2 linked regions of the Paraneptunicella aestuarii genome follow. The protein of the gene in region 1 interacts with the protein of each later gene in a pairwise test. Links are inferred from orthologs where the notes say so. Each region holds a gene or a part of one and is shown on either strand. Other genes may lie near its edges.

Region 1 (6,648 bases):
GAGTGTTGGATACTTCAACAAGAAACTGCTCCAGATCGTCCATTTGGGGCTCACATCCTGCCAATAAAAAAAGTACAAATAGAGGTGAAAGGTTAAGTAACTTATTCATTAGTTACCTCCCTTTTCTTTATTTGAATCATCTTCCAGTTTTGAGGTGCGATAGGTTTTTGCTTGTAGCTTCAGCGACAATGCTTCCCCGTCTTCTTGCATTTCCAGATCATGTACTGTCACGATACGAGGCAGTGCAGCAATATCTGACAGGAATTGACCAAATTCATGGTAAGTACCAGTCACTTCCATTTGGATGGGAAGTTCGGCGTAAAATTCTTTTGGGATCTCCTGTTGCCAATTCAGTAGCCTAAAAGTAAGTCCGGCTGAAGTGCCAACAAAGGTGATGTCGTCCAACAAGCCTGGGGTTTCATTGCTGGTGGGCAAGGACTTGAGCATGGCGTCGAAGTCTTCTCTCAGTTTTTCCAGTTGAGCTTCATAGGCTTCCATATTGGATGCAATAGAATACTTGGAGCGGTAGCTATTGCGTAATTCCTGTTCTGTTGCATGAGCAATGTCCAATGCTGGAAGCTTGTCTTTGACCATGACAAAGTATCCAAGCACACCCATGATAATCGCTAAAAATAATGCGACGACAATTTTGACTTCAAAAGGCCATATTGCGATCTGTTCCGGATCCAGATCGTTCATTTCCTTGAGTTTTTCGAAATCAAACTTCATGACTTCTGCTCCCCTTCCGTGCTCAAGGGCTTAAATTCAGGTGCAACTTTAGGGCTAATCTTAAATGTGAGTTTAAAATCACTGCCGGCTTCGTTGGAAGATGCACCAGCAACAATGGATGACAGTTCATTATTGATAAACACCTCTGAGTGTTCCAGATTACGCATGAACTCGGAAAGTCGATTGTTGGACTCGCTGATACCAAGTACCTCAATACGATTTTCAGTACGTTTTAAGCTCTTAAATGCAATACCGGAAGGAACCAGTTTGGCTAATTCATCTATGATTTGTGGAGCAATATTGCGGTTGGCTTGAAGCTGTTCTATGAGTGCGATTTGTTGCTCAAGTGATTGCTTACTTTCTCTAATACTCTTTATTTTTGCTATTTTGACATCCAAAACCGCTATTTGTTGTTGCAGGAATAGGTTGCGCTTATTTTGGTTGTCTATGAGCTTATCGACAAAAGATGCAACTAAAAACATGATTGTCAGCATGAATACTGCAACGCCAGCAAGTACGCCGATGTATTGTTGTTTTTGTTTTTCTCTAAGCTTTTCGCGCCAGGGTAACAGGTTTATATGTGACAAGGGTCTAAACTCCTTATAGCTAAACCTGCCGCAATGGCAAATTGTGAACCGAACAGCGATGAGCTTTTGATGTCTTCGGATAGGATCATCGAATCCAATGGGTTAAACAGCTTTATAGATTTACCAAGATCGCTGGAGAGGTCATCGACCAATCCTTCAATAGCACTTGCTCCACCACACAATAAAAGTTGTTCTGGCAGAGGAGCATTAGATGCATTCTGATATAACTGTAGAGCTCTATTGATGTGCTGTTGAAGGTTACCTAAAAATTGCGGGTAGGTATCAAATTTCCAGCTCTCTGGAAGTTCATTACTATGTAATTGCTTGGCGGCAGTGATCTTGTCCAATCCATGCAATAAACATAAATCTGAAATCAGTTTGTCTACACCAAATGGAAACTCTTTGCTGTAGATAACTCTATTCCCTTGGATAACGGTAAGTTGAAGCTGACTTGCTCCCACACAAAAACAACAGTGAATTTTTTCTGGTTCACCAGAAATAAATTGAACCAGTGAATTGCCGAGCGCGTATCCTTCCATATCCATCACTTTGGGTTCGAATTCCAATTCTCTTAACAGAGTAATACGACTATCGACGATATTTTTGTGAGCCACACTGAGTAGTATGTCATTCTTTTCCGAGTCACTGTTATTAACACCTAGGACTTCGAAATCCAGATATACATCTTCAAGCGGGTAAGGGATGAGGCTGTCGGCTTCTAATTCGATCTGACCTTCCAGTTCTAAATCGGTTTGCCCTGATGGCATTTGTACAACTTTGGTTAATGCGGCTGCGCCTGATACTGCAACAGCGACATCTTTAACTTTCAATTTCAGGTTGTGTTTGATTTTACGAATGGCATTGCTTACCGCGTCAAAATCTTTGATTTCACGTTCAGCGAAAGCGTCCCCAAGAATGGGTTCACACGCCATTGCATTGACATGAAGCTGTTCCCCTTTCTTTTCCAATAGCAAAGCCTTGACATATCGAGTGCCAATATCGAGACCAAGCATTTGAGGGGTTTTAGCCTGAAAAAGCGTATTCAGCACAAACCGTTCCATCCATTGTTTTTATATTGTTAATTTTTAATATTACCTAAATCGGTCACATCTTTGGTTCTCTTTAATGTACTTAGGTATATTTTCCTGTGCCTTACCAAATACTTGTTAGCATCTGGACATTAAGAAAACCGGATAATTTGCTCTTTGATTTAGCATAGGAGGTAATATTGATTCGAGCAATAACTCATGTTCTAAGTCCAACTGGTACTATCGCTTTGAGGCCAGATTGGTTATGGAATAAAACACCTTTAACACAGGTCTTACCTGATCGATTTTGTCATTCAGGGGGCAGTAATTTCAGGTATGTTTGACTAAAATACTCGGGGTCAGTGAATAGGTATACTTATTCATAGCTTTTGATACGCAAATAACCGTTAAATTGGGTTAGAAAATCGCAATTTCCATGGCATCAACTAAATTGTTATATACAATACGACATTGTTAAAAACATTCTCTCTAGCGGACACCAGATAAGTAGTGAAATACATTAAAAGGTTAGTGGGCTTTGCTATTATCTCCATGGTTATGGGGGTGTGCGCGGTAGCTGCATTGTACTTCTATATCAAACCCGACTTGCCCAGTGTCGAGGTGTTGAAGGATGTGCGTTTGCAGACCCCTATGAAAGTCTATACTCAAGACGGGAAACTCATTTCTCAATTTGGTGTTAAGCGCCGTATTCCACTCGAACTGGACGAGGTTCCTGAGCAGTTAGTTCATGCCATTTTAGCCACTGAAGATAGCCGTTTCTTTGAGCATCCAGGCATCGATCCTGTTGGCGTGATGCGAGCTGTGGTTAATCTGGTGCTCACCGGGGAAAAAGGTCAGGGCGGTAGCACCTTAACAATGCAGTTGGCTCGTGGTTTTTTCCTTAGTCGGGAAAAGACCTTTTTACGTAAATTCAAAGAAGCCTTCATTGCTTGGCACATTGAACGCGTATTAACCAAAGAAGAAATACTGACTCTTTACATTAATAAAGTTGAGCTTGGACATCGAGCCTTTGGTTTCGGTGCCGCTGCTCAGGTTTATTATGGAAAAGACATCAAAGAGCTCAATCTTGCCCAAATAGCAACGTTAGCTGGGTTGCCAAAAGCGCCTTCCACGATGAATCCAATAAGTCGTCCCCAACGTTCAGTAATGCGCCGAAGAGTGGTGCTTTCGCGTATGTTGAGTGAAGGCTATATATCCGAGCAAGAATATTTAACTGCTGCGCAAGAACCGGTTACGGCAGAGCGTCATGGCGCTGAGATTGAGTTGGATGCGCCTTATTTGGCGAATCTTATTTATGAAGAAATGATCGCTCTTTATGGTAAAGAAGAAGCTGAAACCGGTGGCTATAATGTTTACGCGACCGTTCCATCAAAAATGCAAATTGCAGCGCGTGATGCGGTCATTGCGAATTTACATGATTATGATGAACGTCACGGATATAGAGGCCCTATCGCGCAATTATGGAAAATGCCTGAAAGTGAACCTGTGAAAACAGAGGGCACTGAAATGAGTGATGATGTTTCAGATACTTCTGACAGTAAAGCTAGTAGCAATTTAGATGATCCTTCATGGAATGAAGAGCAGATGTTGCAGTATTTGTCCGACAAGACGGAATACGATCCCTTAGTGCCGGCCATTGTCACCCAAGTCTATGAGCAAGCGGTTACGGTTCTGGATAAGTTTGGCGAATATCATTACATCAGTTGGGATGGTTTGGCTTGGGCTCGTCCTTTTATCAGTGATAACAAGCAAGGCAAAGATCCACAGTTAGCCAGTGATATTGTTTCTGCCGGTGCTTATGTGTGGATCAGACCTGCAAGCTGGAAAGGGGCTACCGAACAAGAATGGCAACTTTCTCAATTTCCCGAGGTGTCGGGTGCTTTAGTTGCGATCGACCCTAATAATGGTGCAGTGCGAGCTATTGTTGGTGGTTATAGTTTTTATCAAAGTCAGTTTAACAGAGCTACCCAAGCGAAGCGTCAGGTTGGTTCAAACATCAAGCCCTTTCTGTATTCCGCTGCACTGGAGAATGGTTACACACTGGCTTCCGTTATTAATGACGCCCCCATTAACCAATGGGATCGCAGTTCGGGTAATGCCTGGAGACCTCAGAACTCCCCTCCTGTTTATGATGGACCAATACGAATGCGTATTGCACTGGGTAAATCGAAAAACGTTGTTTCCGTGAGGCTGTTAAGGGCCGTGGGCATTGATAATGCTCGTGAGCACATGCGTCACTTTGGTTTTGAGTTGGCTGATTTGCCTCGGGATGAATCCTTGTCTTTGGGGACGGCTTCGCTAACACCGTTGCAAGTGGCTACGGGGTTCTCGGTTATTGCTAATGGTGGGTACTCAGTTCAACCTCACTTTATTGAACGTATCGAGGGGCAATTTGGTGAGTTTGTCTGGCAAGCTAATCCATCTACAGCATGCCCTGAATGTGTTGCAGGAAATAATTTAACAGCGCAACTTGAACCTGCAATTGAGAATGTTCCTCATCCATCTGAAAATGCCAGTAACCCTATTCCTCCTCAAGCCGAGCGAGTTATCTCTGAGCAAAATGCATTTTTGGTCGGTGAAATGATGCATTCTGCAATCACTGGTGGTGGTAGTAGTCGAAATAAAACATACTGGCGTGGCACCGGGTGGCGTGCCAATACTTTACTTAATCGCAAAGATATTGCTGGTAAAACAGGTACAACGAACGATGCTCGAGATACCTGGTTCAGCGGTTTTGGGCCGGGTCTTGTGGCAACATCCTGGGTCGGCTTTGACGATATGAACCGTGAGTTAGGGCGCACCTCTCGAAATAAATACTTGTTTAATCGAGTTTCTGAGCTGACAAAGCGTAGCCCTAATATTATAGGTAATGCGATGGTGGGCGGAGAAGATGGTGCCCGTGTTGCGCAACCTGCCTGGATTCGTTTTATGGATGTTGCTTTGGCTGATAAAGAAGAAGCCAGTAAGCATATTCCTGAAGGTATTGTCACTGTGCGTATTGATCGCACTACAGGCAAATTGACAAACAGAATTGATCACACCTCCCGATTCGAGTATTTCATCGCAGGAACAGAGCCACAGGCTTTTGTCGAAGAGCATGAAATTATTGATCCGGTAGGGGAATCTGAAACTGAACCTGCGGCTGCCGAAGAGATTTTCTAAAAATAACAATAGCGTAAAACGCATCGGCTTCCACAAATTAAAATCGCCAACTAAGCAAGTAGTAAGATGACCGACAAAAGAATAAGCGATCCTTTATATATTCCACATGCTGGCCCTGCATTGATTGAAACGCCATTACTAAATAAAGGTAGTGCATTTAGTACCGAAGAGAGGGTGGCGTTTAATCTGACGGGTTTGCTGCCACCAAGGTATGAGTCTATTGAAGAACAGTTAAAACGCTGTTATGCCCAATACAGCAGCTTTTCTGATCCTATGAACAAGCATATTTACCTGCGTGCTATTCAGGATAATAACGAGACCTTGTTTTATCGCCTGATACAGGAAAATATTGATGAGATGATGCCTATCATCTATACGCCTACGGTTGGTGATGCCTGTGAGCAGTTTTCAGATATTTATCGTAATGCTCGAGGCTTGTTTTTATCTTATAGCGATCGCCATCAAATGGATGACATTTTACGTAATGCGACCAAGCGCAACGTGAAGGTGATTGTAGTTACCGATGGTGAACGCATTCTTGGCTTGGGTGATCAAGGTATTGGTGGGATGGGTATTCCTATCGGAAAGCTTTCTCTGTACACCGCATGTGGCGGCATAAGTCCGGCTTATACTTTGCCTATTATGCTTGATGTGGGCACTAACAATGAGAAGCTCTTGAATGACCCTATGTATATGGGGTCTCGTATGCCGCGTATAGGCCAGGAAGAGTACGACGAGTTTCTTGATATTTTCATGAAGGCGGTACACAAGCGCTGGCCTAATGCTATGATCCAGTTTGAGGATTTTGCACAGCACAACGCTACGCCATTATTGAATCGCTACCGCGATAAATATTGCTGTTTTAATGATGACATTCAGGGGACCGCAGCCGTTACTGTAGGAACTTTGCTGGCCGCCTGTCGAAGCAAAGGTGCGAAGTTGTCTCAACAAAATGTTGTGTTTGTTGGTGCTGGCTCAGCCGGCTGTGGTATTGCAGAGCAAATCATTCAGCAAATGTGTGCTGAGGGCATTTCCGAAGAACAAGCTCGTAGTCAGATTTTCATGATGGATCGACTTGGCCTTGTGACTGAATCTACCCCTAATTTGCGTGACTTCCAACA
Region 2 (4,676 bases), 3.1 Mb from region 1 along the record:
GTTCAAATTCCAGCAATTTGGCATCGGCATCTGCTGGGACTTTATCCATATGAGGTGTGAACAAACGAACCCCTTTGCTTTGGATGTCTTGCCAGGAATGGTTGAACTTTAAGTCCTTGTTAATCAGGGAGGTGTATTGTTGACCATCAACCTGGGCTGGAAAGGCGACCGATTCACCCGTTTTCCAGCCGTGGCGTTTAAAATAGTTGGCAACGCTGCCTATGGCATCAACCGGGTTGTTGAGCAGGTCTCGAATACCATCACCATCGAAGTCGATAGCGTAATCGCGGTAGCTGGAAGAGATAAACTGCCCCCAACCCATGGCTCCGGCATAAGAGCCTTTTAATTCGGTAATATCCAGCTTTTCATCTCGGGTGAGTACAAAGAATTCTTCCAATTCTTTACGGAAGAACTTGGCGCGAGGAGGATGATAAAAGCCGAGCGTGTATAGGGCATCTAAAACCGAGTATTTGCCTTTGTATGTACCGTAAAAGGTTTCAACACCAATAATGGAAACAATGATTTCTGCCGGAATACCAAGTTCCTGTTCGGCTCTTTGTAATGTTTCCTGATGAGTATTCCAGAATTCCAGCCCTTTACTGATCCGTTTTTCTGTCAGGAAAATAGGATAATACTGATACCAAGGCTTGGCTTCCCAAGGGCGACTAATGGCTTCGAGAATACTGGGGTTAGGCTGGGCATCTTTAATATAGCTTTCGATATATTCAGGAGAAAACTGATGCTCTTGCACCATTTTCTGTACGAATTGATCGATTTTTTCTTTGATGTCGGGAGATGTTGCTGTGGCTGATTGGCTGCTCTTTTTTGCAGCATCAGCAATGTTACCAGCATCATCTGCGTACAGATTGAATGCTGTTACACCAAAACACAGCGCCATTCCCGCAATGGCTTTGCGTTTCAATAAACTTGTTTTGCGCATTTTATTCCACCATTCACTTTCGTATGTTACTAACTGTCGTCGAAGTGAGTGTTTTTATTATGGGTTTTTAATTTTGTAATTATAGCCTTGAGCTAACCTTAATTATTGATTCTTTTGTTGGTTTCTCAAGTTGATCCAGCACATAAAAAGGGATGTTACCTGCGTTTCTGCCTTTCGTTTTTATACCTATTATTCACGAGACATGAAACGTTTTTGCGTTGCGATCGCCATAAGAATGCCAAAACCTGTGAGTATTGTCACCATCGAGGTTCCACCATAACTCACAAGAGGCAGCGGTACGCCCACGACGGGAAGTATTCCAGAAACCATGCCCATGTTGACGAAGACATACACAAAAAAGGTGAGGGTGATGCTGCCAGCCAGCAGTTTACTGTAGGCTTCCTGCGCACGGATGGCGATGATCATGCCGCGTATCACGATGAAACCATATAAGGCCATTAGTGCGCTAACGCCAACAAAACCAAACTCTTCACTGAATACCGAGAAAATAAAATCAGTGTGGCGTTCCGGCAGGAATTCCAATTGTGATTGAGTACCTTGCAGCCAGCCTTTACCTTCCATGCCGCCAGAGCCGATGGCAATTTTGGATTGAATAATATGGTAACCCGAGCCCAGAGGATCGCTTTCCGGATTTAGAAAAGTGAGTACGCGCTGTTTTTGATAATCCTTCATTAAAAACATCCATAATATCGGCGCGAATATCAGCCCGGCAGCCGCGAGAAAGCTCATGAGTTTCCAACGCAAGCCTGCTAAAAAGATGGCAAATATCCCTGAACTGGCAATAAGCAACGACGTACCCAAGTCGGGCTGCTTGGCGATCAGCAAGGTTGGCGTGATTACGATAAGAAATGCAATGGCAACCTGGCTGGTACGTGGCGGCAGGTTAGCTCGGCTGATATACCAAGCCACCATCATGGGAACCGCAAGCTTCATGATTTCAGAGGGCTGAAAGCGGAAGAAGCCTAAATCCAGCCAGCGTTGGGCGCCTTTTCCCGATACGCCAATGGCAAGCACCGCTACCAACATGAGTACGCCGATAACATAGAAATAAATGGATAATCGTCGATAGGCTAACGGTGGGATTTGAGCAACCAGTACCATTGCCGAGAAGGCCACGCCTAAACGTACAACCTGTTTTTTCACTAAAACCAGATCCTGCCCGCCTGCTGAATAAATGGTAAACAGGCCAACCGCCATCAAGGTTAATAGTGCCAGCAATAAGGGCGCATCAAGATGGATCTTGGCAAGAAATGTGGTTTTGTTCGGATCGAGTTTATTCCGCACCATGTGAGTCTCTATCTTGCTGAGTATGATTGGCTAATGTGTCACTGTTTTCTGAATTAGGTTCTTCAGAGATAAGCGGAGGTAGATCTCTAAACTGATAATCCATAATTTTACGGGCAATAGGCGCAGCTTGTGAGCCACCGTGTCCGGCATTTTCCAGCGCGACAACTACCACGATTTCAGGGTTTTCATAAGGCGCATAGCCTACGTACATGGCGTTATCGCGCAAATGCTCTGCCAGCTTTTCGGCATCGTATTCTTCATCTTGCCCGATACTGATAACCTGAGCTGTACCAGTCTTGCCGGCTGATATGTAGTTGGCATCTTTAAATGCTTTCTTGGCAGTGCCGTGTTCGCGATTCACTACGCCGTACATGGCATCAAGAACAACATCCCAGTTTTCCGAGTTTTTGACTTCAAGCGGCTGCAATGATTTTGGCTCGGCCAATTGCACTTGTCCTTCGTAGTAAAAGCCTCGCAATAGCTGTGGAACGTAGCGCTCGCCACGATTTACCAGAGTCGCCACTGACACCGCTAGCTGAATTGGCGTGGCTGTCCAGTAGCCTTGCCCGATACCGACCGAGATAGTGTCGCCCATATACCAGGGCTGATTATATCGGGCACGCTTCCAGCCTCGTGATGGCATGTTGGCGTCGGATTCTTCGTACAGGTCGATACCGGAATATTCGCCAAAGCCAAAGGCATGCATTTCGTCACTGATGCTGTCGATACCCAGTTTGTACGATAAGTCATAAAAGAAGGTGTCGCAGGATTGTTCTATAGCACTGGTGACATCCATCCAGCCGTGTCCCCAGGGTTTCCAGTCGCGCCATTCATGTTCAACGTTTTTCAGCTTGTACTTGCCTCGGTCAAACATCTTGGTGTCTGGGCGAATCACATTTTCTTCCAACCCTAATAATGCCAAATGGGGTTTAATCGTTGAAGCGGGCGGGTATTGTCCCTGAGTCGCACGGTTAATGAGCGGGCGATCTTTGGAATTGAGAAGCTTGCTGTAACTTTTGCTGCTAATACCATGCACAAACAGGTTGGGGTCGTAGCTGGGGTTGCTATACAAAGCGAGAATGCCGCCATCTCTAGGGTCAAGAGCGATAATCGCCCCTCGTTTGTCTTCCAGAGCTCCTTGCGCCACTTTCTGTAACTTGATGTCAATATTCAGCGCGATGTCCTGACCGGGAGTGGGGGGCTCGAACTTCAAGGTACGAATAACGCGCCCTTTGTTGTTAACCTCTACTTCCTGATATCCCACTTTGCCGTGCAGCAATTGTTCGTGGAATTTTTCGATACCTTGCTTGCCGATATCATAGGTGGCGGCGTAGTTGGCTTCTTGCCCTGCTTCTTTCAGTTTGTTCAGGTCTTTTTTGTTGATTTTCGCCACATAACCCAGCATGTGGGTGAGTGTGTTGGCATAGGGGTAATAGCGCGTTAAGCGAGCATCTACCACGACGCCTGGGTAACGATGCTGGTTGGCTGAGACGAGCGCTACTTCTTCCTGTGTTAACTGGTTACGCAAGGTCACGGGTTTAAAGCGACGCTGGCGTCTAAATTCTTTATAGAAGTCGTCGATCTCGGATTGTTCGAGATTGAGCAGGGTTTTCAAATATTCCAGTGTTTCTTTGAGGTCATCGACCTGTTCTGGAATGATGCGAAGACTGAAAATAGGGCGGTTTTCTGCGAGTAAAACGCCATTTCTATCGTAGATTAAGCCTCTGTTTGGCGTGACCGGCAGTACCTTGATGCGGTTACCGTTAGAGCGAGTCTGGTAATCCTCGTAACTGGTGATTTGCAGGTAATAGAGGTTGCTCAATACCGCAAACATCATGAGTGCAACCACCATTAATGCAATGATAGAGCGACGGGCAAAGAGATTTGCTTCGGCGGTATGGTCTCGTATCGTTATGCGTTTTGGCGGCAAAAGATGAATTCCGGTTTACTTATTCCCTATGATAGGGGTGATTATTATTTAAAGACCATGCTCTATACAAGCTTTCAGCCAAGACAATTCTTACCAAGGGATGCGGCAGGGTCAAGGACGACAGTGACCATTTTTGTTCGGCAGCAGCAACGCATTCAGGTGAAAGCCCTTCTGGTCCGCCAACCATCAGGCTAACATTACGTCCATCGTGTTGCCAGCGTGTTAGCTGTTCAGCAAGCTGGTGAGTGTCCCAAGGCTTGCCGTTTACTTCCAGGGCGACGATGCGATTTCCTTGCGGAATCGCTTCTAAAATTTGCTGCCCTTCTTTTTGTAAGATTCTTTTAATGTCGGCGTTTTTTCCCCGTTTACCCGGCGTTATCTCCTTGAGTACCAGGCTGGTATCAGGGGGGAATCGGTTCGCGTATTCTAAAAAGCCTTGCGTTACCCAAGATGGCATTTTGTTGCCTACCGCAACAAGCTGTATTTGCATAGGTTATG

Evidence for each region.
Region 2: the proteins of KIH87_RS17925 (region 1) and mrdA interact in binary tests that used the Escherichia coli proteins (3 or more experiments, as listed by UniProt). The link is inferred for Paraneptunicella aestuarii from one-to-one orthologs.

Annotation. Positions count from the first base shown.
Region 1 is NZ_CP074570.1:4,579,435-4,586,082, reverse strand. Bases 2,493-5,727 are described here. They hold KIH87_RS17925 (penicillin-binding protein 1A), read left to right. Parts: upstream 2,493-2,854; coding sequence 2,855-5,527; downstream 5,528-5,727. Other genes in these bases: KIH87_RS17920 (NAD-dependent malic enzyme), read left to right, coding at 5,594-5,727. In the rest of the region: KIH87_RS17945 (pilus assembly protein PilP), read right to left, coding at 1-109; KIH87_RS17940 (type IV pilus inner membrane component PilO), read right to left, coding at 109-729; KIH87_RS17935 (PilN domain-containing protein), read right to left, coding at 726-1,316; type IV pilus biogenesis protein PilM, read right to left, coding at 1,304-2,365; more of KIH87_RS17920, read left to right, coding at 5,728-6,648. UniProt on the Escherichia coli protein: Cell wall formation. Synthesis of cross-linked peptidoglycan from the lipid intermediates.
Region 2 is NZ_CP074570.1:1,448,894-1,453,569, forward strand. The notes cover bases 1,707-4,676. They hold mrdA (penicillin-binding protein 2), read right to left. Parts: upstream 4,179-4,676; coding sequence 2,235-4,178; downstream 1,707-2,234. Other genes in these bases: rodA (rod shape-determining protein RodA), read right to left, coding at 1,707-2,248; rlmH (23S rRNA (pseudouridine(1915)-N(3))-methyltransferase RlmH), read right to left, coding at 4,198-4,668. Outside these bases: mltB (lytic murein transglycosylase B), read right to left, coding at 1-940; more of rodA, read right to left, coding at 1,130-1,706. UniProt on the Escherichia coli protein: Catalyzes cross-linking of the peptidoglycan cell wall. Responsible for the determination of the rod shape of the cell. Is probably required for lateral peptidoglycan synthesis and maintenance of the correct diameter during lateral and centripetal growth.